DNA from 3 places in the Pseudomonas sp. FBCC-B35 genome. Region 1 is predicted to be linked to each of the others. Evidence: riboswitches for the same ligand, from Rfam matches in the RefSeq annotation. Region 1 holds a riboswitch; each other region holds the start of a gene.
The links. Region 1 has a riboswitch for cobalamin ahead of cobW (cobalamin biosynthesis protein CobW). Riboswitches for the same ligand answer to the same signal wherever they lie in the genome.
Positions count from the first base shown of each region.

Region 2: another riboswitch for cobalamin. It lies ahead of cobO (cob(I)yrinic acid a,c-diamide adenosyltransferase); the one in region 1 lies ahead of cobW (cobalamin biosynthesis protein CobW).
Region 3: another riboswitch for cobalamin. It lies ahead of NMB38_RS15585 (TonB-dependent receptor); the one in region 1 lies ahead of cobW (cobalamin biosynthesis protein CobW).

Region 1 is NZ_CP101439.1:2,568,662-2,578,402, forward strand. Features, by position in the region: gene NMB38_RS11750 (YcgL domain-containing protein) at 1-6, shown strand, start outside; gene NMB38_RS11755 (vWA domain-containing protein) at 108-653, opposite strand; gene NMB38_RS11760 (magnesium chelatase ATPase subunit I) at 773-1,783, opposite strand; gene cobN (cobaltochelatase subunit CobN) at 1,785-5,546, opposite strand; gene cobW (cobalamin biosynthesis protein CobW) at 5,550-6,617, opposite strand; cobalamin riboswitch at 6,718-6,930, opposite strand; gene NMB38_RS11775 (branched-chain amino acid aminotransferase) at 7,184-8,203, shown strand; gene NMB38_RS11780 (TorF family putative porin) at 8,366-9,085, shown strand; gene NMB38_RS11785 (DMT family transporter) at 9,129-9,741, opposite strand, start outside.
Region 2 is NZ_CP101439.1:3,563,842-3,573,582, forward strand. Features, by position in the region: gene cobD (threonine-phosphate decarboxylase CobD) at 1-374, opposite strand, end outside; gene cbiB (adenosylcobinamide-phosphate synthase CbiB) at 367-1,275, opposite strand; gene bluB (5,6-dimethylbenzimidazole synthase) at 1,272-1,922, opposite strand; gene NMB38_RS16205 (cobyrinic acid a,c-diamide synthase CobB) at 1,919-3,214, opposite strand; gene cobO (cob(I)yrinic acid a,c-diamide adenosyltransferase) at 3,211-3,822, opposite strand; cobalamin riboswitch at 3,943-4,163, opposite strand; gene NMB38_RS16215 (PQQ-dependent sugar dehydrogenase) at 4,317-5,633, shown strand; gene NMB38_RS16220 (C40 family peptidase) at 5,640-6,179, opposite strand; gene NMB38_RS16225 (C40 family peptidase) at 6,321-6,959, opposite strand; gene hda (DnaA regulatory inactivator Hda) at 7,087-7,794, opposite strand; gene NMB38_RS16235 (AI-2E family transporter) at 7,954-9,057, opposite strand; gene NMB38_RS16240 (DUF2066 domain-containing protein) at 9,069-9,741, opposite strand, start outside.
Region 3 is NZ_CP101439.1:3,433,072-3,442,812, reverse strand. Features, by position in the region: gene NMB38_RS15590 (N-acetylglutaminylglutamine amidotransferase) at 1-1,777, opposite strand, end outside; cobalamin riboswitch at 2,451-2,658, shown strand; gene NMB38_RS15585 (TonB-dependent receptor) at 2,768-4,906, shown strand; gene NMB38_RS15580 (ABC transporter ATP-binding protein) at 4,952-5,737, shown strand; gene NMB38_RS15575 (ABC transporter substrate-binding protein) at 5,734-6,702, shown strand; gene NMB38_RS15570 (FecCD family ABC transporter permease) at 6,699-7,718, shown strand; gene NMB38_RS15565 (TonB-dependent receptor) at 7,760-9,741, opposite strand, start outside.

The DNA.
Region 1 (9,741 bases):
AAGTAAATGAACAGCTTCGACATGTGCGTGCTCTGCCACGCACATGCACTTCCAGCCGTCCCTGTTTACCCTTCTTGCGTGCGACTTGTTGCCGCACCACACCGCTGTTACTTCACCGCTTCGAAACTTAGCAGGTGTTGATAGTCCGCTGCCAATTGCTGTGCCAGAAGGCGAGCACGGCCCAGGCGGACCGGTGTCAGTTCCATGTCCACCAGCAATGTGCAGCACGGCAAGGGCTCGACGGTACCCCATTGCTGCAGGCGGCCGTCGGTGAACACCAGGCAGCGTACTTCCTCGTTAGGATGGGCCTTGCGCCGAGCGCCCAGCCACTGCCTTGCTTGCTCCAGCGCCGGCAGCAACGGCGTGCCGCCTCCCGCGCCCAGCGCCTGCAGCCAGGGTTGCAGCGCCGCCGAAGCTTTGAGTCCATGGCGCTGCCATTGTGGGGCACTGCCACTTGCCGTCAATAAAGCCAGCCGTGCCCGCTGGCGGTAGGCATGGTCGAATAACGTGGCCAATAGTCCTTTGGTGTGCGCGAGCGCCTGATGACGACGTGTCGAAGCGGAGGCATCGACGATGATCAGCCATAGCTGGGCCGGTGTGCCCCTGCGGTTGTGCCAGCACAAATCGTCGCGGTGCCTGGGCCGGCCCTTCAATAGGCTTTGTAACCAAGCGACCCGGCCAGCACTGGCCGCCTGGGCTCGACCGCGGCTTGCACCTGCGCGCGCGCCCTTGCCTGCTCGCGCACCCGTCGTCTTGGCCGGCTGACGGATGCTCAGGGCTTTTTTGCCCAGTTCGGCACCTCACGCCTTGGCCCGCTTGCCACAGGCTGCGGGGCCAAAGCCCCCCAGTCCCCCTGCCCGCCCTTCTCGGCCGAGCTGTTGCCGGTCTGTGACTGCGGCTGCTCGGGCGCTGCGGGCGCAGTAGCCTGGGCGGGCGATTGCCTGCGATGGCGCAAGGCAAAATCTTCCACCGCATCGATATCTGCCGCCTCGATGGCCGCCGCCCCGCGCCATGCGCAGTGGGCGCGGGCCGCGCGCAGCCACACCAGATCGGCCCGCAGCCCATCGACTCCAGCGGCGAAGCAGCGTTCGGTGATGCTGGCCAAGGTCCGGTCATCCAGTGCAATGTCGTCCAGCGCCTGGCGCGCTGCCTGACAGCGCTTGCGCAAGGCCTCCTGGGCCGGTGCCCACTGGGCACAAAACGCCAGGGGGTCATGGTCGAAGGCCAGCCGGCGCCGGATGATCTGTTGCCGTGCATCAGGCGCGGGTAGACCGTCGAGCGCCACATTCAGACCGAAGCGATCGAGTAGCTGAGGGCGCAACTCGCCTTCCTCGGGGTTCATGGTCCCGATCAAGACGAAGCGGGCATCGTGACGATGGGAAATGCCGTCGCGTTCGATGCGGTTGGTACCACTGGCGGCGACATCGAGCAACAGGTCGACCAAGGTGTCCGGCAGCAGGTTGACTTCATCGACATAGAGCACGCCACCATTGGCCTGGGCCAGCACGCCGGGGGAGAACTGCGCCTTGCCCTGCCCGAGTGCGGCATCCAAATCGAGTGTGCCCACCACGCGCTCTTCACTGGCGCCCAGCGGCAAGGTCACGAAAGGCCCATCGCCCAGCAGGTCAGCCAGGCCGCGGGCCAGGGTGCTCTTGGCCATGCCACGCGGGCCTTCGATGAGCACCCCGCCGATCCTGGGATCGATGGCCGTCAGGCACAGGGCCAACTTCAAATCGTCGGCGCCCACTACGGCGGCCAGGGGAAATTGTGCAGCGTCGTTCATTTCAAGCCTGTTCCTCGCCATCGAGCAGCTGTTCTTCCAGGGCATCGCGGTACTCGCCGGGGGACTGCCAGAGGCCGCGTTGCTGCGCCTCGATCAGCCGCTCGGTGAGGTCGCGCAGCGCCTGCGGGTTGTGCTCGCGCATGAAGTCGCGGGTCGCCGGGTCCAGCACGTAGGCATCGGCCAGCGACTGGTAATGGTGATCGTCGATCAGGTGCGTCGTGGCGTCGAAGGCGAACAGGTTGTCGACCGTCGCCGCCATCTCGAACGCCCCTTTGTAGCCGTGGCGTTTGACGCCATCGATCCACTTGGGGTTCAGCGCGCGCGCGCGGATCACGCGGTTGAGTTCTTCCTTCAATGTACGGATGCGCGGTCGGTCCACCTGGCTGTGGTCGCCGTGGTAACTGGCCACGGACGCGCCGGCCAGCGTTTCGGTGGCCGCCAGCATGCCGCCCTGGAACTGGTAGTAATCGTTGGAATCCAGCACGTCGTGTTCGTGGTTGTCCTGATTTTGCAGCACTGCCTGCACCTTGCTCAGGCGCTCGACGAACTGCGCCCTGGCCGGCGTCCCCTCGTCCTGGGCGCCATAGGCATAGCTGCCATGGTTCAGGTAGACCTCGGCCAGGTCTTCACGGGTCTGCCACAGCCGCCCATCAATCGCATTCTGGATGCCAGCCCCATAGGCACCGGGCTTGGCGCCGAAGACGCGCCAACCGGCCTGTCGAGCCGCCTGCTCAGCGTCTAGGCCCTGCTGCTGCAAGGCCAGACGCTCACCGCGCACGCGCGCAGCCAACGGATTAAGATCATCGGGCTCATCAAGTCCGGCCACGGCCTGGACGGCAGCATCGAACAGGCGGATCAGGCTGCCAAAGGCGTCCCGGAAGAAACCCGACACCCGCAGCGTCACGTCCACCCGCGGACGATCCAGCAGGCTGAGTGGCAGTATCTCGAAATCGTCGACCCGCTGGCTGCCGGTGGCCCACACTGGGCGCACGCCCATCAGCGCCATGGCCTGGGCAATGTCGTCCCCACCGGTACGCATGGTCGCGGTTCCCCACACCGACAGCCCGAGCTGACGCAAGTGGTCACCATGATCTTGCAAATGACGTTCGAGTATCAGGTTGGCCGACGTAAAGCCTAGCCGCCACGCTGTCGTGGTCGGCAAGTTACGCACGTCGACGGTGTAGAAATTGCGGCCTGTGGGCAGCACGTCAAGCCGCCCGCGGCTGGGTGCGCCGCTAGGACCGGCCGGCACGAAGCGCCCAGCGAGCGCTGCAAGCAACCCATTCATCTCGGCGGCGCCGCAGGCGTCCAGGCTCGGCGCCACTGTAGCGAGCAGATGATCGACAACGGCCTGGACGGGCGCTCCAAGTTCCACCTCCAACGCTGGCAGCGAGCCGTCGAGCGCACCTTCGATAACCTGCAATGCCAGCAGTTCGAGGCGCTCGCGCGTATCGCCGGCCGTGCGCCAGGCCTGGTCGCTGATGTTCATCAGTAGCAGAGGCCGTGGGCCTTCCCAGGGTTGCCCAAGGTCGCAGTCGAGCGGATCGAAGCCTGGGACCAGTGCCTTGGCCAGGGCGCGCAACACACTCGCATTGCCGCCACGGCCATCGCCACGCTCGACACGCAGCAGTGCCAGCAGCGTATCCAGGCGCAATCGGCCCTCGGGCGACTGGCCGAATACATGCAAACCATCGCGGATCTGCGATTCCTTGAGGTCGCACAGGTAGGTGTCCAGGCGTGGCAACCAGACGGTTGCATCGTCAAGCTGCCCTTCGAGCTGCAATTCCCGGTCGATGTGATGGGTCCTGACCAGTTCGAGGATGTCGCGTTGCAGCTCCCGGGCGCGACGCGGGTCGAGCAGTTGTGCTTCGTAGAATTCATCGGCCAATTGCTCCAGGTGGCGCAGCGGGCCATAGGTCTCGGCGCGGGTCAGCGGCGGCATCAGGTGATCGATGATCACCGCTTGCGTGCGCCGCTTGGCCTGCGCGCCCTCACCCGGATCGTTGACGATGAACGGATAGATGTTAGGCAGCGGGCCGAGCAGCGCATCCGGCCAGCATGTATCAGACAGCCCTACCCCCTTGCCCGGCAGCCATTCCAGGTTGCCGTGCTTGCCGACATGGATGACGGCATCGGCGGCATACCCATGCCGTAGCCAGAAATAGAACGCCAGGTACCCATGGGGTGGCACCAGGTCCGGGTCGTGATAAACGGCGCTGGGGTCTAGCTGATAACCACGTGCTGGCTGGATGCCGACGAAGGTCATCCCCATGCGCACCCCTGCCACCATCAGGCGGCCCTCGCGGAACATTGGATCCTGCTCGGGTGGCCCCCAGCGTTCCAGTACCGCTTGGCGGTTGGCGGCCGGCAGGCGATCGAATGCTGCCTGGTAATCGACCAGGCTCATGCTCTGGGCGCACGGCCGTTGATCGATGTGGTCCAGGTCGTTGGTCACACCGCCCAGCAAGTGATGGATCAGCTGGGTGCCACTCTCGGGCAGCTCGCTGACCGGGTACCCTTCAGTGCGCAGCGCACGCAAGATATTGAGCGCCGCAGCCGGCGTGTCCAGGCCAACGCCATTGCCAATGCGCCCATCGCGCGTGGGATAGTTGGCCAGAATCAACGCCACGCGTTTGTGCGCATTGGGCTGGCGCGCCAGGGTCACCCAGCGCCGTGCCAGCTCGGCCACAAAATCCATGCGCTCGGGGTGCGCGCGGTAGCACACCACATCCGATTGGCTGCGCTCGCTGTGCCAGGCCATGTCCTTGAAGCTGACCGGCCGTGTGATGATGCGCCCGTCCAGTTCGGGCAGCACAATGTGCATGGCCAGGTCACGTGCGCCCAAGCCCTGCTCGCTGGCCTCCCAACCCGGCTGGTTGTCCTGCGCACAAATGGCCTGCAACACGGGTATGTCTCGTCTTAGCGGGCGCAGGTTAGGACGCTCAGGGCTGGACAGGGCAAAACCGGTGGTATTGAGCACCACCTCGGCGCCGACAATGTCGAGCCATGCCTCAACCTGTTCCAGGCAGGCGCTTTCCTTCAGGCTGGCCACCGCAATGGGCAACGGATTCAAACCTGCTGCCTGCAGGCGCTGGCAGAACACATCGATGAAGGCCGTGTTCGCCGCCTGCAGGTGCGAACGATAAAACAGTATTGGCGCCACCGGATAATCGGTATCCCAGTGTGGGAACCAGTCCTCCAGCGCCCCACTGCCCACCTGAGGGTGGTAGACCGAGGTGCGGGGCAACGCCCGCGGCTCGGACCAGCAATAGTCACGGTCCAGCCACTGACTGGCAAGGTAATAGAACAGGTTGAGTGCGTTGGCCTTGCCACCTTGGCGCAGGTAGTGCCACAACTGCTCGGCTTGCTCCCCCTGCACGGACCCGAGCCCGGTCAGTTCCGGGTCGGGACGGTCGTCGCCGGGCACCAGGATCACGTGCACGCCGCGCGCGGCGAGCGTGACCAACTGTTCCACGCCGTAGCGCCAGTACCCCACGCCGCCGTGCAGCGACACCAGGATGACCTTGGCATGCTGCAAGACCTGATCGACATAAAGGTCGACCGAGGCGTGGTTCTGCACCTGCATGGGGTTGGCCAGGCGCAGGCTTGGGAAGTCGCCGGGCAGTTGCTCGGCGCTGTCGGCGAGCAGGGCCAGGTGCGAATCACCGCTGCAGAGAATAACCAGTTCGGCAGGGGTCTGGCCGAGGTCGGCGATGCTATCGTCCGGCACGAAGCCGCCGGGCTGGGTCCGCAGCAGGTGCATGGGTCAGGCGCCCAAGGCCTGGCGCAGACGCGCTTCGAGCTGGGCAGGGTCAAGGTCCTGACCGATCAGCACCAGGCGTGTGATGCGCGGTTCTTCGGCACGCCAGGCGCGGTCGAAGTGCTTGTCAAAGCGCGTGCCTACCCCCTGGATGAGCAAGCGCATCGGCTTGCCGGCAATGGCGGCGAAACCTTTGACGCGCAGGATGCCGTACTCGACCACCAGTTGGTTGAGCGCCTCGATCAGCACTCGCTCATCGGATTCGGGCAGGTCGATGGAGATGGAATCGAAGGCATCATGGTCATGATCGTCATGGTCATCGCCGTCGTGATGGGCATCGTGGTGGGTCGGGCGGGCGTCGATGTGCTGCTCGGACTCGGCGCCTAGGCCCAGCAACACCTCCAGCGGCAATTTGCCACTGCTGGCTTCGATAACTTTGACGGCCGCTGGCAGCTCTTCAGCGACCTCGGCACGTACCTTGGCCAGGCCGTCGGCGTCAATCAGATCGGCTTTGTTCAACACGACCAGGTCGGCGCTGGCCAGTTGGTCAGCGAACAGCTCGTGCAGAGGGGACTCGTGGTCCAGGTTAGGGTCCAGCTTGCGCTGGGCGTCGACTTGGTCCGGATAGGCGGCGAAAGTGCCTGCGGCAACGGCAGGGCTGTCGACCACGGTGATCACCGCATCGACGGTGCAGGCGGTGCGGATCTCAGGCCACTGGAAGGCTTGGACCAGTGGCTTAGGCAGAGCCAGGCCGCTGGTTTCGATCAGGATATGGTCCAGGTCGCCGCGGCGCGCCACCAGTTCGCGCATCACCGGGAAGAACTCTTCCTGAACGGTGCAGCACAGGCAACCGTTGGCCAGTTCGTACACGCGGCCATTGGCCTCTTCTTCGGTGCAACCGATGCTGCACTGCTTGAGGATGTCGCCATCAATGCCCAGCTCGCCGAATTCGTTGACGATCACGGCGATGCGTCGCCCTTGGGCATTGTCGAGCATGTGGCGCAACAGGGTGGTCTTGCCCGAGCCCAGGAAGCCGGTGACGATGGTAACGGGGAGCTTGGCCAGTGTTTTCATGTTGCAGTGCCCTTGGCAGAATGGCGTGGGCATCCAGGACGAGTGCCGTCGACCAGACTGGCCGGGCATGTTCGCCACCGGATCACCCCGCCCGGTTTAAAGTCGAAAACGTTGCGAGGCAGGTCTCCTGGCTTGCACCTGCGCCAGGCACGGTCATCAGGACCGGGCTTGGGAGAAGACGCCTTCCCGCGCTTGGCGCAGTGGCAGTGTCGACTCATCGATGGTGCCTACAGTTGCGGGGGCAGCCGCGGCTTGAACCGCGTTCCCGTCTTAGCTCCGGCCTGGCCGAAGAACCTCGAACGGCCAAGGCTACGCAGTGGCCGTCGGGTGGTCAACCGTTGTCGAGGCTGTGGGGACGCCGCGGCGAGCATCTTCTGGTTCGCACAGAGTGCGTATCACGACTAGGTGCAGCTCGATGCGCTAAGACTCGACAGCTACTTGCACCTTGCGGGGCCGGGTACCAAGTCGTGATAGGACATTTCCGATCCGGCGAAGATGTATTAAGGTGGCGTGTGCGCATATAACAGCAGCCCCAACGTGGGCACTTGCAAGACAACGAGGGTGTCATGAGCAACGAAAGCATTAACTGGGACAAGCTCGGCTTCGACTACATCAAGACCGATAAACGCTATCTGTCTGTCTGGCGCGATGGCGCGTGGGATGAAGGCACCCTGACCGAAGACAACGTGCTGCATATCAGCGAAGGCTCCACGGCCCTGCATTACGGCCAGCAGTGCTTCGAAGGCATGAAGGCCTACCGTTGCAAGGATGGCTCGATCAACCTGTTCCGCCCCGACCAGAATGCTGCTCGCATGCAGCGCAGTTGCGCGCGCCTGCTGATGCCCCACGTGCCTACAGACGTGTTCATCGAAGCCTGCAAGCAGGTCGTCAAGGCCAATGAGCGCTTCGTGCCACCCCACGGCAAAGGCGCCCTGTACCTGCGCCCATTCGTCATCGGCACGGGTGACAACATTGGCGTGCGCACCGCGCCGGAGTTCATCTTTTCCATCTTCGCCATCCCGGTAGGCTCGTACTTCAAAGGCGGCATGAAGCCACACAACTTCCAGATCTCCAGCTTCGACCGGGCAGCCCCGCAAGGTACTGGCGCTGCCAAGGTCGGTGGCAACTATGCGGCCAGCCTGCAGCCAGGCTATGAGGCGAAAAAGGCCAACTTCGCCGATGCCATCTACCTCGACCCGTTGACCCATACCAAGATCGAGGAAGTGGGCTCGGCCAACTTCTTCGGCATCACGGCCAATAACGAATTCGTGACGCCCAAGTCGGCTTCGGTACTGCCCGGCATCACCCGCTTGTCCCTGATGGAGCTGGCGCAGTCTCGCCTGGGCCTGACTGTCATCGAAGGGGATGTGGAAATCAGCCAGCTGGATCGCTTCATCGAGGCAGGTGCCTGCGGTACCGCGGCGGTGATCACCCCCATCGGCGGCATCGAGTATAACGGCAAGCTGCATGTGTTCCATGACCTTGAGAAGGTCGGCCCCGTTACCCAGAAGCTCTACAACGAGCTGACCGGCATTCAGAGCGGCGACATTGAAGCGCCGGCAGGCTGGATCGTGAAAGTGGCCTGATCACCGAAGCTGCGCAATGTCCAGGGCGCGCTCCTCAGGGGGCGCGCTTTTTTTGCACGTCGCGACAGGCAATTGCGTACTTGAGCAGGCCATGAGGTTTCCTCCTGGGGCCAGGCCCGGTATCCTTCAAGGCTCTACTGCAAGCCCTTCAGGAAGCCGACCATGACCAGGCCCCTTCTAGTGCTGAGCGCGGCCCTGCTGTTCAGCCCCACGCTCCTGGCCCAGCAGATCAAACGTGAAGTGGGCGACTTCGACTTTACCCTCAGTACGACCCCTACCCGCAGCATGGCCCAGGGGCTTATTTCCCCAGCCGCTACCGGCGCCTTTCATGGCGGCCTGGACTTCAGTCACACCAGCGGGTGGTACGTAGGGCAGTACACACCCAGCATGGGCGTGGCGCCAGGGTCCACCCTGCGGGTCGATAACTACGTGGGCTACAAGCATCACTTCGACAGTACCTTGGGTTACGAGATCGGCGTCATTCACTACAGCCAACCCAACATCGCAGGCGCAGAGAGCCATGCGCTGTATGGGGGTATTTCGATCATGGGCAGCCGCTTCGGCGGGGCATTGCGTGACAACCCAAGCAACCGGATCGGCACCTTGTATGCCGATTTCGGGCAGGTTCCCCTGCTCAATGCCGACCTGACGGTCAAGCTTGCACATCATCGGCTCGGCACCCCGTTCACGATTGGCGACGGCAGCCAGGTCAACGGTTTCTCCGACTGGTCCATGCAGCTGTCGCGGCCCTGGTTGGGCCTGGACCTGAACCTGATCTACAGCGACTCGAACCTGACCGGTGGCGGCTGCGATGCTTATTCGGGGATCAACACCTATTGCGAGAGCGTGGTGACGCTCAAGGCCCAGCGCAGTTTCTTCTAGGCAAGCCTGCTCATGCTCAGGCTTTGCCGGCCACTGGGCAACCTCAAGCCTGTGTCGTTGTCTGTAGACGAGGAGCCGTTACTGCGATAGCCACCCCGCCCAGTACTATCGCGCAGGCACCTATGGCACGTAGCGACAGCGCCTCTCCGATCACCAACACCCCACCCAGCGAGGCGATCACCGGGACGCTCAGTTGCAACGTGGCGGCCTGTTGAGCGCTGATGCGCCGCACCACGCTGTACCAGACGGCATAACCTGCCGCCGATGCCAGCATCCCAGAGCACACCGCGAAGAACACGCCGGCCGTCGAGAACCGTAGCTCGGCACCCAGAGCGATCAGCGGCGTGCACAACGCCAGGAAGGGCACGCTGCGAACGAAGTTGCCTGCCGTGTCCGCCAGCGGCCGAGGTGACCCCTGGCCCAGCAAGGTATAGAGCCCCCATGCCATGCCCGCGGCTACCATCAGCAAGGCGCTCGTCAGTGTAGGTGCGTGGCTGCCAGGCAGCAGCAAAACGACCAGGCCTGAAAAAGCCATCAGCATGCCTGACAACGCGCGCAGGCTGATCCGTTCTCCACGCACCGCCGCCACGCTGAACATGGTCAGCTGAACGGCACCAAACAAGAGCAATGCCCCTACGCCCGCGCTCAAATCAAGG
Region 2 (9,741 bases), 1.0 Mb from region 1:
AGATTGTCGATCGCGTCGTCGACCTGGTGCTCATCCAGCTCAAGCAACGTGTGCCCAGTCCGCTGCCAGGCATAGGGGTGCTCGGCATAACAGGGTGTCAGCACTCCGACTCGGCTCGGGCTGCGTAACAGGGGCAGGGCCTGGATGGCAGCCTGTGAGCCCGCCACGGGCAGCAGTCGCGTGGCGCCGTAGTAGCTGCACGCCGCCTGCTCAAGGCCATCGTCTGTTTCCGGCAGGCGTGCCCAGGCTTCGATAGGGATCGGCGGTATCGGGAAGGACCAGGGCGCAATGCCACTGGACAGGTCCAGCCACTGCTCGCGGGCGATGCCATATTGCCGAACCGCACGCAGCAGCCGACCTCCATGTTCAAGCATTCAGGTAAGCTCCCAGACACAACACCAACAGCCACAGCCATACCCCACGCTGCACCAGTGTCCAGCCGCCCTCGATGGCATCGGGGCTGGCCGCAGGGCCGTCGCCCAGGCGCGGGCGGTCGTGCAGTTGGCCGTGGTACACCGCCGGCCCGCCCAACTCGACACCCAGCGCCCCTGCCCCGGCCGCCATGACCGGGCCAGCATTGGGGCTGTCCCATAGCGGCCCCTGGCGGCGCCAGCAGGCCAGCGCCAGGCGGGTTTTGCCCAGCACTGCGTAGGTGAGTGCGACAAGGCGCGCCGGCACATAGTTAAGTACGTCATCGATGCGCGCCGCGCACCAGCCGAAGCGCTCGAAGCGTTCGTTTCGATAGCCCCACATGGCATCGAGGGTGTTGCTCAGTCGATAAAGCACCACCCCTGGCGCCCCGGCCACGGCAAACCAGAACAAGGCGGCGAACACGGCATCGCTGCCGTTTTCCAGCACCGACTCGGTGGCCGCCCGCGCCACCGCCGTCTCGTCCAGCTCACGGGTTTCACGGCTGACCAGATACCCCACTCGCCGCCGTGCTTCTTCCAGATCGCCCTGGCGCAAGGCCGTGGCCACCGGCAGCACATGTTCGCCCAGGCTACGCAGCCCCAGGGCGCAGTACAGCGCCAGCACATCGACCAGCCAGCCGATCACCGGCAGCCAGGAGAGCATGAGGGCCAGCAAGGTCAGCGGCACCACGGCCAGGAACCAGGCGCTCACGCCATGACTGCGCCAACCGCGCCCGCCGGCATTGAAGCGCCGCTCCAGGCTGCTGGCCATGTTGCCGAAAGCAACCAGCGGGTGGCGCCGCCGCGGCTCACCGAGCAACGCATCCAGGGCCACACCGGCCACGCTCAGCAACGCCACGCTCATGCGCCTTCTCCCCACCGGTTTTCAAACAGCATCTCGTGCAACGGTCGTTCTTCGGCCCAGCTCTGCATGACCAGCATGGGCGCAGGATAGAATGCCGCCACCGGCCCCAGGCACAGCACGGCCACGGGTTTGGCGCCGCTGGGCATGCCAAGCAACGCTGCCAGCGCCTGGGGATCGAACAGCGATACCCAGCCCATGCCCAGCCCTTCGGCACGGGCGGCCAGCCACAGGTTCTGGATCGCGCAGGCGAGCGAGGCCAGGTCCATTTCAGGCAGGGTGCGGCGCCCGAAAATGTGAGGCTCACGGTTGTCCATCAAGGCGGCGACCCATAGTTCGGCGCACTCGTTGATGCCCTCTACCTTGAGCTTCATGAATTCGTCCGAGCGCTCGCCCAGCGCTTGTGCAGTCAACGCCCGTTCGGCCTCCACCAGGGCCTGGATGCGCCCACGCAGGGCCCGCTCGGTGATGCGGATGAACCGCCATGGCTGCATCAAGCCCACGCTCGGTGCCTGGTGGGCTGCGCTGAGTAACCGTGTCATGACCTGCGGCGCCACCTCGCCTTGGGCGAAATGGCGCATGTCGCGCCGCTCGCCGATGGCGCGATAGACCGCGGCACGCTCCTGGTCGCTGAACGCATGTTCGTTCATGGGCAGAGCAGCGCTGCGGCTGCCTCCGGGTTGGAGGGGAAGTAGAAGTGCACGTAGGACGCGGTCAGGCGGCCCAGGCGATAGACCGCTTCGTTGCCGCGCCCACCGTTGGGGCTCAACCCACGTGCCAGCGGCTCGAGCGCGGTGCTGGTCAAGGAGTGGTGGTAGGTATGGCCGCGCAGCATGCCCTCGGGCAGTTCGACCGCCTGCAGAGCCAGGGCCGCCAGGCGCTTTTGCATGGTCGCCTCCCCCGGCAGCAACCCAAGCAACTCGACCCTGTCCCCGGCCACGTCGGTCAGTGCGTCGAGCAGATACAGCATGCCGCCGCATTCGGCGAGCAACGGCTTGCCCTGGGCATGATGGGCGCGGATGGCCTGGCACATCGAGGTGTTGCGCGCCAAGGCATGATGGTGCAGCTCGGGGTAACCGCCGGGCAGGTACAGGCTGTCCACTGGGGGCAATTCGACGTCATGCAGGGGGGAGAAGAACTGCACCTGTGCGCCTAGACGGCGCAACAGGTCCAGGTTAGCGCCATAGAGGAAGGCAAAGGCTTCGTCGCGGGCCACACCGATACGTACGCCCGCCAAGGTGGCCTGGGCGGGTAACGGATCGGCCGGTTCGAAGGTGACCGCCGGTGGCAAGGCGGCATCGCAACTGGCGCCCAATGCCTGGGCGGCAGCGTCCAGGCGTGCGTCCAGGTCGTTCAACTCGCTGGCCTGCACCAACCCCAGGTGACGGCTGGGCAGTTCGATGCCGCGCTCGCGGGACAAGCCGCCATACCAACGCAGGCCCTCGGTGAGGCTGCCTTCGAGCAGTTGCGCATGACGCAGGCTGCCCACCCGGTTGGCCAGCACCCCGGCGAACGGCAGATCCGGCTGATAACGCGCCAGGCCCAGGGCCAGCGCGCCAAAGGTCTGGGCCATGGCCGTACCGTCGATAACCGCCAGCACCGGCACGCCGAAGTGACGTGCCAGGTCGGCGCTCGAAGGGGTGCCGTCGAACAGCCCCATCACCCCTTCGATGAGGATCAGGTCGGCTTCACCTGCCGCCTCCCAGAGCAGCCGGCGGCTTTCCTCGGCACCGATCATCCACAGGTCCAACTGGCAGACGGGGGCACCGCTGGCGCGTTCGAGAATCATGGGGTCGAGAAAGTCAGGCCCGCATTTGAACACCCGCACCTTGCGGCCCAGATTGCGGTGCAGGCGCGCCAGCGCGGCAGTGACCGTGGTCTTGCCTTGGCCAGAAGCCGGCGCGGCAATCAGGACGGCGGGGCAATGGCGGGCCTGGCTCACAGCTCGACGCCCTTCTGGGCACGGATACCGGCCTGGAAGGCGTGCTTGAGCATGCCCATTTCGGTCACGGTGTCGGCCAGCTCGACCATTTCCGGCTTGGCCGCGCGACCGGTGACGATGACGTGCTGCATGGGGGGGCGAGCCTGGATGTCCGATAGCACCTGGTCCAGATCAAGGTAGCCGTGCTTGAGCGCAATGTTGAGCTCGTCGAGCACCACGAACTGCACCGCAGGATCCTGCAGCAGTTGCCTGGAGACGGCCCATGCCGCTTCTGCCGCCGCAATGTCACGCTGGCGGTCCTGAGTTTCCCAGGTGAAACCCTCGCCCATCACGTGATAGCGCACCTGTTCGGGAAAGCGCCTGAAGAACAGCTCTTCGCCGGTACTGTTGCGGCCCTTGATGAACTGCACCACCCCGCACTGCATGCCGTGGCCCAGGGCCCGGGCAAGCATGCCGAAGGCCGAGCTGCTCTTGCCTTTGCCATTGCCGGTGAGCACCAGCAGCAGGCCGCATTCGTTGGGGGAATTGGCAATGCGTTCGTCGATGACCGCTTTCTTGCGCTGCATCCGTGCCAGATGGCGTTCGTCGCGCTCGGTGGCGTCGCTCATGGGAGGTTCTCCGCTGGCTGACACCACGATCGAGCGCCGTGTCAGGGAATGGGCAGGCAAACGGAGCGCGCGCAGGGGCATTGGCCAAGGCCAGTGGTCACCGCGCATCACCCTCCGTGATGCCGTTGGCAGTATCAGGCCGGTCTCCGGGCTCGTGAGCGGGCCGCTGGCCCTGACCTGCGCGCCTTCCCGGGTATGGTCACCCAGTGGCCCTGCGCGGCCGTCACTCACTTACCGTTGCGGGGGCAGCGCCGGAATCGCACCCTGTGGGCACTCACCGACTTCCCAGTTTCACCCTGGCCAGACGTTGCTGGCGGGGCACCTGAAACACGCGCGAAGGTTAGAGGGTTGCACCCGGAGCGTCAATCGACGCGGCTCGCCTGGCGGCGCAGGAGGGATGGCCGAGCCACCCGCGTCAGCTCCGCCGCCTGTGCGACTGAACCCGCCGCGTTCCACAGCCTCTGAATCAATAGAACCTGCCGAGGACGTCGACCATGAACCGCGTGGCACTGCCTGTTGCACTTCTTGTAAGCCTGGGCTTGGGTGGCTGCGGCGAAACGGCGCGCCTGACAGTGGCCGACGGCACCGGCCCTGCGCCGCAGTTGCCCTCCCCCGCCAAGACCCTGCTCCCCACCGTGAACATCGCGCCAGCCGTCGGCTGGCCCGCCGGGCGCATGCCTCAGGCTGCACCCGGGTTACAGGTGTCGCGCTTTGCCGGTGACCTCGACCATCCGCGCTGGCTGTACGTGCTACCCAATGGCGACGTGCTGGTGGCAGAAACCAACGCACCTGCCAAGCCCGAAGACGCCAAGGGTATCCGCGGATGGGCCATGAAGCGGGTCATGGCACGCGCGGGGGCTGCCGTGCCCAGCCCTGATCGCATTACCCTGTTGCGCGACGCCGACCAGGATGGCGTTGCGGAAATCCGCCATACCTTTGCCGACGGGCTGAACTCGCCCTTTGGGATGGCGCTGGTGGGCAATGATTTTTACATAGCCGATACGGACAAGCTGCTGCGTTTTCACTACCAGCCCGGGGCACGCCAGGTAACCGGCCCGGCAGAAGTAGTTACCCTGCTGCCAGCCGGCCCGTTGAATCACCACTGGACCAAGAATGTCATCGCAAGCCCTGATGGGCAGCGCCTCTACGTCACCGTGGGCTCAAACAGCAACGTGGGTGAAAACGGACTCGACCAGGAGCAGGGTCGCGCCGCAATCTGGGAGATCGACCCCAGCACCGGCAAGCACCGCCTGTTCGCCACCGGCCTGCGCAACCCTAACGGGCTCGCCTGGGAGCCTAACAGTGGCGCACTGTGGACGGCGGTCAACGAGCGTGACGAAATCGGCAGCGATCTGGTACCGGACTACATCACCTCGGTACACGCGGGTGGATTCTATGGGTGGCCCTACAGCTACTACGGCCAGCACGTGGATGAGCGCGTGCAGCCCCAGGACCCCGCCAAGGTCGCCCGAGCACAGGTACCCGACTATGCCGTTGGACCGCATACTGCTTCACTGGGATTGGCCTTCGTCGGGCCGGATGTGCTACCTGCTCGTTTTGGAGCAGGCGCATTGATTGGCCAGCATGGGTCCTGGAACCGCAAGCCCCACAGCGGCTACAAGGTGATATTCGTACCCTTCGACGCCTCAGGCAAACCGTCGGGCCGGCCCATGGACGTGCTCGACGGTTTTCTGGATGAAGGCGGCCAAGCCATGGGCCGCCCGGTGGGGGTTGCCCTGGAGGGTCGCGGGGCCGTGCTGGTCGCGGACGATGTGGGCAATGCCATCTGGCGCGTCAGCAAAGCTCGGTAACCCGTCTCAGGGGTTCTGTGCCAGGTGCCCCTGAGGGATGACCCGCTTGGCCTGCAGGTAGGCCTTGGCCCAGTAGCTGTTGGACAAATAGTCCAAACGCACCGTACCGCCAGTGCGAGGCGCATGCACGAAGCGCCCGTCCCCTACATAAATGCCGGCATGGCTCACCTGCGAGCCGCCACTGGTCGCGAAAAACACCAGATCACCCGACTGCAAGGATTTCACATCCACGGTAGGCGCACGCATGCCGATCATCTCCCGCGTGGAGCGCGGCAGGCTGATGCCGGCGGCATCGCGGTAGACGTACTTGATCAGACCACTGCAGTCGAAACCCGAATCGGGCGTATTGCCGCCCCAGCGGTAGGGCGTCCCAACCAGGCCAATGGCGCGAATCAGTACGTCATCGGCAGTGGGCGAGAAGCTGGGTTGGCTGTAGGTAACCTGAGGCTGCACAACCCGCACAGGGGCAGGCGCCTGAGGTTGGCTGGAGCAGGCCGCCAATAAGGCTGCCAGGGAAATGAAAGCGAAGCGCGCCATCGTTGTCATGGCCAAAACATCCTGTATGGGAACGCTGGGCCGCAGCGGGATAGAGTTGAGAAATTAGATTAGACGCTTTCTGTAAATACGCACGGCGTCGAGCTTTTTTGCAAAGCAGCGACGCCGTGGTTAGGACACATCAGATTGCCATTAGTTGCGCGCGATATGCGTCGGCGCCATGGCCAAGGCACGTTTGGCCTCGAGGAAGGTCTTGCTCCAGTAACGGTCACCGAGGCTATCGATGCGCACGCCCCCGCTACGGCGGCTGCTGGAGTGAATGAACTGGTTGTCGCCCAGGTAGATGCCAGCATGACTGACACGACCACGGCCGTTGGTGCTGAAGAACAGCAGATCGCCAGGCTTGAGTTTGTTGCGTGCCACCTTCGGCGCATCGACGTTGATCATCTCGCGGGTAGAGCGCGGCAAGGTCATGCCTGCCTCTTCGCGGAACAGGTAGCCGATGAAGCCGCTGCAATCGAAGCCGGACTGCTCCGAGGTACCACCGAAGCGATAGCGGGTGCCGATCAACGACATGCCGCGCTCCAGAATGCTGTCGGCCAGCACTGGCAGCTGATAGGGCTTGCTGCTGGAGAAGACCTCCAGTTCATCGTCAGTAGCCACTTCCTGGGGTTCGCCAAACACTGGCGAAGACGAGGCCTTGGCCTTGATCGCCGGCTGTACGGCGACCGGGGTGTGATCCTGAGGCTGGGATACCGGGCCTTGGGCCGCGCAGCCAAAAAGCAGGGTCACGAGTGCGAGTGGCACGAGGGGTGCGAAGCGCTTGAGCATGGGCACAACCGTGTCTGTAATCCTTTAGTGGGGTGGAACTATGCCCACTATAAGTTCCATTTGCAAATTTTATCGAAAAAGATGTGACTTTTCCGTGGGATGGCTCTGGCCCCGTGTTTTCAGGGGGTCACCAGCCCAGGGTTTCCTTGAGGAAAGGAATGGTGAGTTTGCGCTGGGCTTGCAGAGATGCCTGATCGAGCCGTTCCAGCAGATCGAACAGCGCACTCATGCTGCGCGCGCCGCGGGTAAGGATGAAGTGACCCACTTCGTCGGTCAGGTGCAGGCCGCGCCTGGATGCCCGCAATTGCAAGGCACGTAGCTTGTCTTCGTCGGACAGCCCGCGCATCTGGAACACCAGGGCAAGGGTGAGGCGGGATTTCAGGTCAGGCAGCTTCACCGGCAATTCCCGCGGGGAAGCGGATGCTGCCAGCAGCAGCCGACGGCCACTGTCGCGCAAGCGATTGAACAGGTGGAACATGGCCTCCTCCCAGTCCGGCTTGCCGGCGATGACGTGCAGGTCATCGATGCACACCAGTTCGTACTGGGCCAGGTAGTCCAGAAGACCGGTACCGCGTTCGAGCAGCTGCGCCAAGGGCAGGTAGACGGCAGGCTCGCCCCGTTGCTGGAAACGATGGGTGGCTGCTTGCAGCAGATGCGTGCGGCCCACGCCTTGTTTGCCCCACAGGTAGATGAGGCTCTCGGTCCAGCCGGCGTCGGCTTCGCAAAGCCGCTCGACATACCCCAACGCAGCGGCATTGGCGCCCGGATAGTAGTTGATGAAGGTGGCGTCGTCGCGCAGGCGCACACCCAGGGGCAACTGGATCGGTGGTTTCATGCTCGCGGGCGGTCGACAGGACCGCAGGGGGCCTTTTGTGGACAATCTGCAAAGTCTATACCTGCCAAGCGGGGTGCACAATGACGCCGCTGCAGAGTCCAAGCAAAATCAATGGGTTGCACTCTCCCAGCGCTAACCCGAGACTCACCTGCCGCCCTGTCACGGCTGATCGGGTGCGGGGGGATCGAGGGGGACTGGGACTTGAGCATCCCCTGCATACATGTCCGACTCCTTGTACAAGCCGTGCACGTGGCGCAGCAGCACCATGATGACCGCCGCCACCGGCAACGCGAGCAGCACGCCCGTGAAACCGAACAGCTCACCGCCGGCCAGGATGGCGAAGATCACCGCCACAGGGTGCAAACCGATCCGGTCGCCTACCAGTAGCGGTGTCAGCACCATGCCCTCGAGTGCCTGACCGACCATGAAGACCGCAACGATGCCGAGCATGGGATACAGATCGCCACCGAACTGAAACAGTCCTGCCACCAGCGCCGCGCCGATGCCAATGATGAAGCCCATGTAGGGGACGATGGCCGCCAGACCGGCCAGCATGCCGATCAACAACCCCAGTTCAAGCCCGACCAGCATCAAGCCTGCCGAGTAGATGATGCCCAACGCGACCATCACCAGCAGTTGCCCACGCACGAACGCACCCAGCACCTCGTGGCACTCGCTGGCCAGCTCGACGACTTTCGGCTCGCTCTGCCGCGGCAATAAGCTGCGCAACTTGGCCATCATCAAGTCCCAGTCACGCAACAGGTAGAACCCCACCACGGGAATCAGCACCATGTTGGCCACCCAGGCCATCAACGCCAGGCTGGAGGCCGTTGCCTGGGACAAGAGCATGCTGACGATATCGGTGGTCTGCCCCATGTGAGCGCCGATGGCCGCCTTGATCTTGTCGAATTTCCAGAACCCGTCGGCAAGGCCCAGGCGCCCCTGCACCCAAGGCAAGGCGACGTGCTCGAGCCAGTCAAGCACTTGCGGCGCCAGCGCATACAGGCGCACCAACTGCTTGGCCAGCATGGGGATGAGCACGAGCAACAGTGCAAGCATCAGCAACGTGAACAGCCCGAACACCACCACTACGCCCCAGGTCCGTGACAACCCCAGGCGCTCCAGGCGATCGACCAGCGGGTCGGCCAGATACGCCAGCAGAATGCCGACCAGAAAAGGTGTGAGAATGTTGTGCAGGCTATAAAGCAGGGCAATGACGATCAATGCCACGCCCAGCCAGATCCAACGACGCATGTCAGTCATGAACGACCCTCTTACCAACCAAAGCGCAAGCCATCGAACGTTTCGGCACCAGCCGCAGGCGACACTGGTGGCTCGTCTGGGGACGTACCCACTGGCCCAGGGGTCACCTGCGGCGCAGGTATCTGCTCGGCCGGGACTTCCCTGAGCTTGGCCAATGCCAGCTGAGCCCGTAGTTGTTCGCGGCTGGCGGTGACCGAATAGGTCAGCACGTCGCCGTCGACCCGCTTCAACTGCGCGCCGTAGGACTCCAGAACCCGGGCCAGCTCAGCGTAGCGCGGCAGGTTCATGCCCTGGACCTGCATCTGCACTTGGCCACCGGCCCCGGGTCGCGTCACGTAACGCGGTGCCAGCCGCGTACTCACCGCAAGCATCACGGCGTCGGCAAGCGCTGCCGGGTCCGCTCCTTCGGCGCTGCCCTGCTCGCGCTCACCGCCCAGCCACAATTGCCATTTACCTTGCCATTTGCCGTCGACCTGCTGGGCGTGCACAGCCAGCAGAGCATCGGCGCCGTAGCGCTGGGAGACTTCACGCAGCGGCCCCGGGTCCTTGGCGTCGATATGCTTGGCATCGGCCACCAATTGCTCTTGCAGATCGGCCAGAGGCAGGCGCAGCGGCAAGCCCCGGTGACGGGCCGCGCGCCGCAACGGCTGGGCGCTGGGCTGGCCGTCCCCTACCAAGCTGGTG
Region 3 (9,741 bases), 860 kb from region 1:
GTTCGGTCAGCCACAGGTTCAGCGCCGCCAACTGCCACAGTTTGGAACCGCGCAGGGGGGTGAGCTGGCCGTGCGGGTTGCTTAGCAGACGGTCGATCATGGCCGGATTGAACAGGCCGCGGTCCTGGCTGGGGTCGGTCAGCAGGTCGCGGACCCAACCCAGGGTGGCGCCTTCGAGGTGCTTGAGGCCAGGCACCGGGAAGTAACCCTTCTTGCGGTCGATGACCTCGTGCGGAATCACTCGGCGCGCCGCCTCCTTGAGCACCTGCTTGCCGCCGTCGGGCAGCTTGAAGCGTGCCGGAATGCGGGCCGACAGTTCTGCCAGGCGGTAGTCCAGGAACGGCGTACGGGCTTCCAGCCCCCAGGCCATGGTCATGTTGTCCACGCGCTTGACCGGGTCGTCCACCAGCATCACCGTGCTGTCCAGGCGCAGGGCCTTGTCCACGGCGGCGTCGGCGCCAGGGCGGGCGAAGTGTTCACGGACGAAGTCGCCGGCGGCATCGTTCTCCAGCTGCCAGGCCGGCTGCACGGTGTCACGGTATTCGGCATGGCTGCGGTCGAAGAACGCTTCGCGGTACGCCGCGAATGCATCGTTGGCGCCATCGACCTGCGGGTACCAGTGGTAGCCGGCAAACAGCTCGTCGGCTCCCTGGCCGCTCTGCACGCCCTTGCAGTGCTTGGCCACTTCCCGCGACAGCAGGTAGAAGGCGATGCAGTCGTGGCTGACCATCGGCTCGCTCATGGCACGGAACGCCGCGGGCAGTTGGTCGATGATCTCGTGCTCGGCAATGCGCAGTTGATGGTGGCGGGTACCGTAGTGCTTGGCGATCAGGTCCGAGTACTGGAATTCGTCTCCGCGCTCGCCGCCTGCATCCTCGAAACCGATGGAGAAGGTCGACAGGTCATCCACACCCACTTCGCGCAGCAGGCCGACCAGCAGGCTGGAATCGACACCGCCGGAGAGCAGCACGCCCACGTCGACGGCGGCGCGCTGGCGGATGGCAACTGCATCGCGGGTGGCGTCCAGTACGCGTGTGGTCCAATCCTCGAGGGTCAGGTCACGCTCATCCGGGTTGGGGCCGTACTGGAGTTGCCACCAGGTGCTGCGCTCGACTTCGCCGTGGCGGTCGATGCGCATCCAGGTCCCGGGTTCGAGCTTTTGCACGTTGGCCAACAGCGTGCGCGGTGCCGGGACCACGGCATGGAAATTCAGGTAATGGTTCAGCGCCACCGGGTCGAGCATCGGGTCGATGTCGCCCCCTTTGAGCAGCGCCGGCAAGGTGGAGGCAAAGCGCAGGCGCTCGCCGTTGCGCGAGAGGTACAGGGGCTTTACGCCCAGGCGGTCGCGGGCCAGGAACAGGCGCTGACTGTCGCGCTCCCAGATAGCCAGGGCAAACATGCCATTGAGCTTGGGCAGCAAGGCCTCGCCCCAGGCGTGGTACCCCTTGAGCAGCACTTCCGTGTCACCGTCGGACCAGAAGGTATAGCCCAGGTCCAGCAGTTCCTGGCGCAGTTCAGGGAAGTTGTAGATGGCGCCGTTGAAGGCCAGTGACAGGCCTAACGTGCTGTCCTGCATGGGCTGGGCGGAGCCGTCGGACAGGTCCATGATTTTCAGGCGACGGTGGCCGAGGGCGATCGGCCCCTGGCTGTGAAAGCCCCACGCATCCGGGCCACGTGGCGCCAGGTGATGAGTGATTCGCTCAACGGCAGCCAGGTCGGCTGGGCGAGGGGCTTGACCGAGGGGGGTGAAACGCAATTCTCCAGCTAGTCCGCACATGTAACGTAAACCCTTTGAGTTTCGGCACTCATGGCGTCACTGGCTTTTCACTCGTACCCCATTTGTACCGCCTCCAAACGCCAGGGCTGATCAAGCCCCGCCCAATCGTGAGGGGGTGATCCACCTGGCGCATGCAGAGCAGCACCTGCACGCTGTGCCCGAGTTGCGCGGCGATGAATGCCGGGTTCATGCCGGCCACCAGGCACATGGTCGCGTACGTGTGGCGCGTGTCGTACAGCCTGCGTTACCTGATACCAAGCGTACGCAAAGCTGCCAGCCAGTAACGTTGTTGACTCGCTTCGGGGCGTATGAACAGCGCCGAACGGTCGTCTGTCCCACTGGGCGCGAACACGTCATCTGAACGCGCCTCGGTGAGCGGTCTGGGTTTTTCGAGGGCGTGCAAGGCCCGATCGTTCAATAAAACTTTACGTGGGCGCCTGGTTTTGGTGCGAATTTCGGTGATTCCTCGTGGCTGAAGTCCGCCTCTGTGGGTCGACGTCCAGCATCGATCCATCGCGTTCAAACCCAGTGCTACGCCTACCTGAGCGCGCCTTCGCACGCTCGGATGAAGCCCGCCAGGCGGGGGGCGTTAATCTTCGCAATGCCGTTCGTCGACGCTTGGCGGCGGCTCATCATCCACACGGGATGTTGACCCAGGACGATTTTGGTGGTCATCTGCGCGCCTGTTTCAGGTGCCCCCTGCCGCCGTGCATGGGGTGAAACGGGAAGCCGGTTCGTCGCCCCAGGGTGATCAGTCCGGCGCTGCCCCCGCAACGGTATGCGAGCGATGCTTTCGACAGACCACTGTGCCACAGGCATGGGAAGGTGACGGCATCATGACCCTCGCGAGCCCGGAGACCGGCCTGAAGCCTTGTTTGGCAAACCCGCGGTGGGCGGGCGCAGGCCGGTTTCCGTGGGCGCGTGCGCCTGCGCGTTCCCCATGCGTTGTTCCCTCCGGGATTCTTTCATTCCTGCTGCAAAAGGAAAGATATGTCCCGCTTTAGTGTTTTTCATACCCCTCAAGGGGCGTTGCTGGGTGCGAGCCTGGTGCCCTGTGTGTGCATGGCCGTACCGATTCAGGCAGCCGAAGACGGCCTTGCACTGGCATTGCCCGCCACGGCCATCACCGGCACTGCCGAGCAGAACCCTCCCATGGACTTGCACACCCCTGGCACCAGCGGTTCGCGCCTGCACCTCACGCCCTTGGAAACGCCAGCCAGCGTCACCAGCATCAGCGCCGAGCACATCAGTGGACGCAACAACGCCACGGTGCAGGAAGCAGTGACCCGCACCCCCGGCATCACCTTCATCGGCACGCCTGGCAACGGTGGCACTGCGCTTTCGGCCCGTGGCTTCACCGGGCACAGTTCGACCATGCAGCTGTATGACGGCACCCGCCTGTACGTGGGTGCTGGCACCGTCACGTTTCCCGTGGACACCTGGGCCGTGGACCGCATCGACGTACTGCGCGGCCCGGCTTCGGTGTTGTACGGGGAGGGCGCCACCGGTGCGGTGATCAACGTGGTGCCCAAGAAGCCCTTCGACGGCGAGGTTCGCAATCATGTCCGCCTGGGCTACGGTTCCCATGATCGCCGGCAGTTGGCGTTGGACAGCGGCGGTTCGCTGACCGATACCCTGAGCTATCGCTTGAACCTCAATAAACTGGACAGCAATGGCTGGGTCGACCGTGGTGAGTCAGCCAGCGTTGCTGTCAGCGGTTCATTGCGCTGGCAGCCGAACGACGATTTCAGCATCACCCTCAGCCATGACTACGGTGACCAGGATCCGCAGCAGTATTTCGGTACGCCGCTGGTCAATGGGCATTACCGTGAGTCGCTGCGTGACCACAACTACAACGTGGCCAATGCCGAGGTGCATTACAACGATCAGTCCACTCGCCTGGTCACGGACTGGGTGATCACCGACAACCTGACCGCCAGCAATCAGCTGTACTTCCTCAAGGCCCAGCGCCGGTGGCGAAATGCCGAAAGCTACACCTGGCTGCCTGGCGACCAGGTGCAGCGCAGCAGTTTCATCAGCATCAAGCAGACCCAGGAGCAGATCGGGGATCGCCAGTCGTTCACCCTGCAGCACGCGTTGTTCGGCCTGGACAGCCAGACCGTTGTTGGCGCCGACTACAATGCGATCCGCTTCGTGCGCAAACATGATTTTGGCAATACCTTTACCGACACCGTGCCACTGTCGGGCTCGGGCGGCGGAGACTACATCAGCACCGACCCCTATCGCTCGCGCGAAGCCAACCAGGCACGGCAATTCTCGCTGTTCGCCGAAAACCGCACGCAACTCACCGAGCGCCTGTCGCTGATCACCGGTGTGCGGCGTGATCAGGTGCATCTGAACCGTGACGATCTGGACACCGATACCCGCTCGGACCGCAGCCTGAGTGGCGACAACTGGCGGGCAGGCCTGGTGTTCGCGCTGACCGAGGACCTCTCGGTCTATGGTCAGTACGCCACCAGCACCGAGGGCGTGAGCAACCTGCTGACGCTCAGTACAGCGCAACAAAGCTGGGACCTGAGTACCGCCAAACAGACCGAAGTCGGTGTCAAACAGATGCTCCCTGATGGCCGTGGCGAGTGGACGCTTGCGGCCTACCACATCGTCAAGAAAAAGCTCTTGAGCAGCGACCCGCTCAACCCTGTCCTTCAGCAACAGGTCGGCCAGCAATCCTCGGACGGCATCGAGGCCAACTTGGCGTTGCGCCTGCCCTACGATGTGCAGCTTTCGGCCAACGCCGCCTGGGTGCGCGCGGAGTACGACGAGTTTGCCAGTGGCACCAGCAACTACAACGGCAATCGGCCGGTCGATGTGCCCCGGCGATCGGCCAACCTGTGGTTGAGCAAGGACTTTGGTCGGTTGCTCAGTGCCGGGGCGGGTGCGCGGTATGTCGACAGCCGCTATGGGGACAATGCCAACACCGTGCAGGTGCCGAGCTACACCGTGGTCGACGCCAACGTTGACTGGCACGTGCAGCCGGACCTGACCTTGGGCTTGCAGCTCAACAACCTGTTCGATCGCCAGTACGCGACCACCACCGGCAACAATGGGCGCCAGTGGTACCTGGGCGAGCCAAGGTCATTTTTCGTCACGGCGGATTACCGCTTCTGACCTGTTGCACCGGCCTTCGGGCTGGTGCTTGCTGGAGTGAATCCGATGACTCGACTGAGTATCGAGGGCCTGCATTGGGCAGTGCCCGAGGCGGGGCGCAGGGTGCGCCAGATCCTGCAAGGCGTGGACCTGCATGTGGACGACGGTGAGTGCGTAGGGCTTATCGGCCCTAACGGCAGTGGCAAGACCAGCCTGCTACGTTGCGCCTATCGCGCCACGCTACCCACCGCAGGCAGCGTCAGCTTGAGCGGTGCCGATATCTGGCAACGCAGCCCGCGCTGGTGTGCCCAGCGTATCGCGGTGGTGCTTCAGGAGTTTCCTGGCGAGTTTGGATTGAGTGTTGCCGAAGTGGTGGCCATGGGGCGCACGCCGCACAAGGCCCTGTTTGACGGCGACTCGCCCGAGGACCGGCAAAGGGTTGCTCACACGCTCGTGCTGGTTGGGCTGGCAGGTTATGACGGGCGCACGTTCGCTTCGCTATCCGGGGGCGAGAAGCAGCGCGTGCTACTGGCCCGGGCACTGGTCCAGGCCCCTGAACTGCTGATTCTCGACGAGCCAACCAACCACCTCGACCCGCGTTACCAGCTTGGGCTTTTGCGGCATTTGCGCAGCCTGGGGCTGAGCACCCTGGCCAGCTTCCACGACCTCAACCTGGCGGCGGCATTCTGCGACCGCCTGTACGTCATCGACGCTGGCCGAATCCGTGTCAGTGGCACGCCCCAGCAGGTGCTGACCGGCGAACTGATCCAGGAGGTGTTTGGTGTCCAGGCGCTGGTCGACCTTCATCCGCTGCACCCTTACCCCCGCATTACCTGGATAACCCGACCATGAACGCTCGCTTTCTGATTGCCCTGATAACGCTCTTGTTTGCGCTGCCTGCCGTGGCCAGCGAGTACCCGCTGAACGTGCGCAGTTGTGAGCGCCTGGTGACGTTCAACAAGGCTCCCCAGCGGGTGGTGGTGCACGATGTGAACATGACCGCCATGCTGCTGCACCTGGGGCTGCGAGACAGCATCATCGGCTACACAGGGTTCACCCGAAGTAAACACCGTGACCCATGGATTGACGCTGCGCTGGAGGGCATACCGCAACTGGCCAGTCGGTATCCTTCCATTGAAACGCTGCTAGCAGTCGATACCGACCTGTTTTTCGCCGGCTGGAACTATGGCATGCACGTAGGAGGGCCGGTCACCCCCGCGACGCTGGCACCCTTTGGGGTCCCGGTCTACGAGTTGAGCGAGTCCTGCTCTTGGGTCATGTCTGGCCAACGTGCGAGTTTCGATGACGTTTACCGCGATCTGGACAACCTGGGGCGCATGTTCGATCACCCGCGCCAGGCGCAAGCGCTGATCCACCAGATGCGCCAGCGAATCGCCACGGTGCAAGCGCGGGTAGGGCAGGCGCAACACCGACCACGGGTCTTTTTGTACGACAGCGGCGAAGATCGTCCGATGACATCGGGGCGTCTGGGCATGCCGCAGGCACTGATCGACGCAGCCGGTGGCGTGAACGTGATGGACGAGGTGGCCGCCAGTTGGACCCAGGTCAATTGGGAAAGCGTGGTAGAGCGCGACCCTGACGTGATCCTGATTGTCGACTACGGGCCAAGGACCTGGCAGCAGAAACGTGATTTTCTGATGCAGCAGCCTGCGTTGAAAGAGGTACGGGCCATTCGCGAGCAGCGCTTCTTACCCCTGACCTACCTGCAGGTCACCCCCTCGGTGGAGAACGTCGAGGCGGTGGAGAACATTGCCCGCGCCCTGCACCCCGAGCTGTTCGCAGCGGGGGCACCGTGACCTTGGCGCGCAGCCCGGTGCATTATGGTTGGCTGATCGTGATGCTGGTCATCCTGCTGGTGTCGTCATCGGTCGTGTCGCTGGCATTTGGCCCGGCATCGGTGCCCTTGACCCACGTCATCGGGATCGTCGCGCAGCAATTGGGCATCGACTGGGGGCCTGCGCTCAGCAAGAGCCAGGTGCACATCGTCTGGCTCATCCGTGCCCCGCGTGTGCTGTTGGGCGCACTGGTCGGGGCAGGGCTTGCCTTGGTGGGCACAGCCCTGCAGTCCGTCACCCGAAACCCCCTGGCAGATCCGCATTTGCTGGGCGTCAGCGCCGGCGCGGCGTTGGGCGCGGTGCTGGTGATGCTCTATGTCGGGGACTTTGTCGGTGTACTCAGCCTGCCGCTGGCTGCGTTCGCGGGGGCAATAGGGAGCATGCTGCTGGTGATCGGCGTGGCGCGTCGCAGTGGGCGCCTGGAAAGCGATCGCCTGCTGTTGGCGGGGGTCGCGGTGTCCTTCGTACTCATGGCCGTGGTCAACGTGCTGCTCTATACCGGTGACCAGCACGCTGCGGCGTCGGTGGTGTTCTGGATGCTGGGTGGGCTGGGGGCTGCCCGTTGGGAGGTCATCTGGCTGCCGGCACTGTGCGTGCTGCTTGGGCTGTGTGCCCTACAGGTGATGGGGCGCGGCCTGAATGCACTGATGAGTGGAGAGCAGACCGCGATCAGCCTGGGCGTCTGCGGCCGGCGCCTGCGCCTTCAGGTGTTCATCTGCACGTCCTTGTTGACCGGGGTGCTGGTCTCGCTGTCGGGCGCCATCGGTTTCGTTGGCCTGATGGTGCCCCACGTAGCGCGCCTGCTGGTGGGGGCGGACAATCGGCGGCTAATGCCGGTCAGTGCGCTACTGGGTGGGGTGTTTCTGGTGTGGGTGGATGTGGCTGCCCGTACCCTGATCGCACCGCAGGACCTGCCGATCGGCATTGCGACCGCAGCACTGGGCGGGGTGTTCTTCATGCTGTTGCTCAAGCGGTGACGCCACGGCAAGCCACGCTGGAGGGCTTGCCGTGGCCTGCATCAGAAGTCCAGGGTGAGCCCTGCATACAGCGCACGGCCGTCGCCCGGGGAGTGCAGTGACGCATCTGCCCCATCCGGGTCGTACCAGACGTACTCGAAGTAGCGGTTGGTCAGGTTCTTCAACTGCAAGTCCACGCTCATGGTTTCGCTGAGCTTGTAGGTTGCACCGAGGTTCATCAGTACGTAGCCGCCATACGTACCTTGGGTGTTCTCCCGCTCCAGGTAGTAGTGGGTCTGCCCGTTCGCCCAGGCAGTCAGCTGCAGTGCGGGCGTGGCCTGGTAGCTGATGCCGGTGTTCCACAGATGGTGGGGCACGTGATCGATTTCCTGGCCTTTGCTGCCTGGTAACGCGCTGCTGGGCTCAAGGATCTTGGAGTACTGCCACGAGTACGACATCCATACCTCGGTGCGCTCGTCCGGGTGCAGGTTGACCTGCAGGTCGTAGCCCCAACGGCGTGTCTCCCCGACATTGTCTGACTCCCCGCTGGGGTCGTTCAGGCGCCGGCTCACTTCGCCAGAGGCATCCTGACGCCAGTAGGCCACGCGGCCATCGACCCAGCTGGCCGGGGTGAACTTGATGCCGGTTTCCCAGCCTTCGTTGATCGAAGGGGCCAGGTCCTCGTTGCGCGGCGGCACCTTGTACGCTGCGGCGCCGGTCCCGACCTGGAAGGTGCGGCCCCAGTTGGCATAAACGCTGGCGAACTTCCATGGCGAATAGACAATGCTGAGCTTGGGCTGTTTGATCAGCCCGTAGTCGTTGATGTCGTAGCCCTGCCCGGTCATCTTGTTGGTGAAGTCACCACTGATCTTGTCCACCCGGTAGGCCGGCACGATCTTCAACGATTCGAACGGCTCGATCTGCGCCTGCACGTAGGCACCGACCGTGTTGAAGTCGAAGTCCTGGTCGCGTGTCTGCGCCTGGCGTACACGCTCCACGGTGCGGTAGCGCTCGCTGCGGTTCTGTTGCTTCTGCACATCGCTGCCACCTTCCAGCGCAAAGGCGTGCAGCCAGTCCACCTGGGGTCGCCAGGTCAGCGAGGTGATGGCGCCGTACTGGTCCTCGTAGGTGTCGCGCTCCTGCTGTGAACTCGTGCGCCAGTACTGGGTCCAGCGACGGTCGTCATAGGTATTGAAGTAGGTCTTGGCCGACCAGGACAGGGTCTCGGCCAGGTCGGCGTCCAGGTGCACACTGACCTGATTCATTCGCCGCGTGCCTTTGTCCGTGGCGTTGTAGTCATTACTCATGCGCGGATGATGGCGGGCGTCATCCTCGGTCAGGTAGCCGGCCTCCTGAGCTTCTGACTCGTAGTGGCGGGCGATCAGGCCAAGGCGATAGCTGCCATCGTCAGGGGTATAGAACCACTTGCCGCCAAAACTGTAGCGTTCGGTGTCGGCATGATCGCGGTAACCGTCGACCTGCTGGCGGGCGAAGAAGTAGTTCTGCGTCCAGTTGCTGGTCTCGATGCCTTTGGCCAGTTGCACCTCGCGGGTGTTGAAACTGCCGTAGCGCAGGCGCGCCTTGTTGTAGTTGCCGCCAGTGCGGGTGTTGATGTTGACGTTTCCGGCGATGTTGTTCAGGCCATAGCGCGGGTCGCTGGTGCCGCGCACCACGTCGATGCTGTCGATGTCCATGGGGAACACCGCGTCGATGAAGGGCATGTTGCCGTCATTGGTGTTGCTGGGGATCCCATCGATCAGCAACTTGACCGCATTCACTTCGCCTTCGCCATTGAAGCCGCGAAACGACAGCTTGCCCGAGGTAGTGCCTTGGTTGAACTCGGTGAGCATCACCCCCGGTGCCCGGCGCAACAGCTCCCAGCTGTAGGCCACTGGCATTTTTTCGAGGATGTCACCGCCTAGAATATCCACCGAACTGAGCACGCTGCGGGTGGCCAGCGGGCCGCTTTCGGTACTGGTCACGCTGACCGCACCGAGGGTCATTATCGAGTTCTCGGCAGAGCGTGTTTCGGCAACGGCCGATG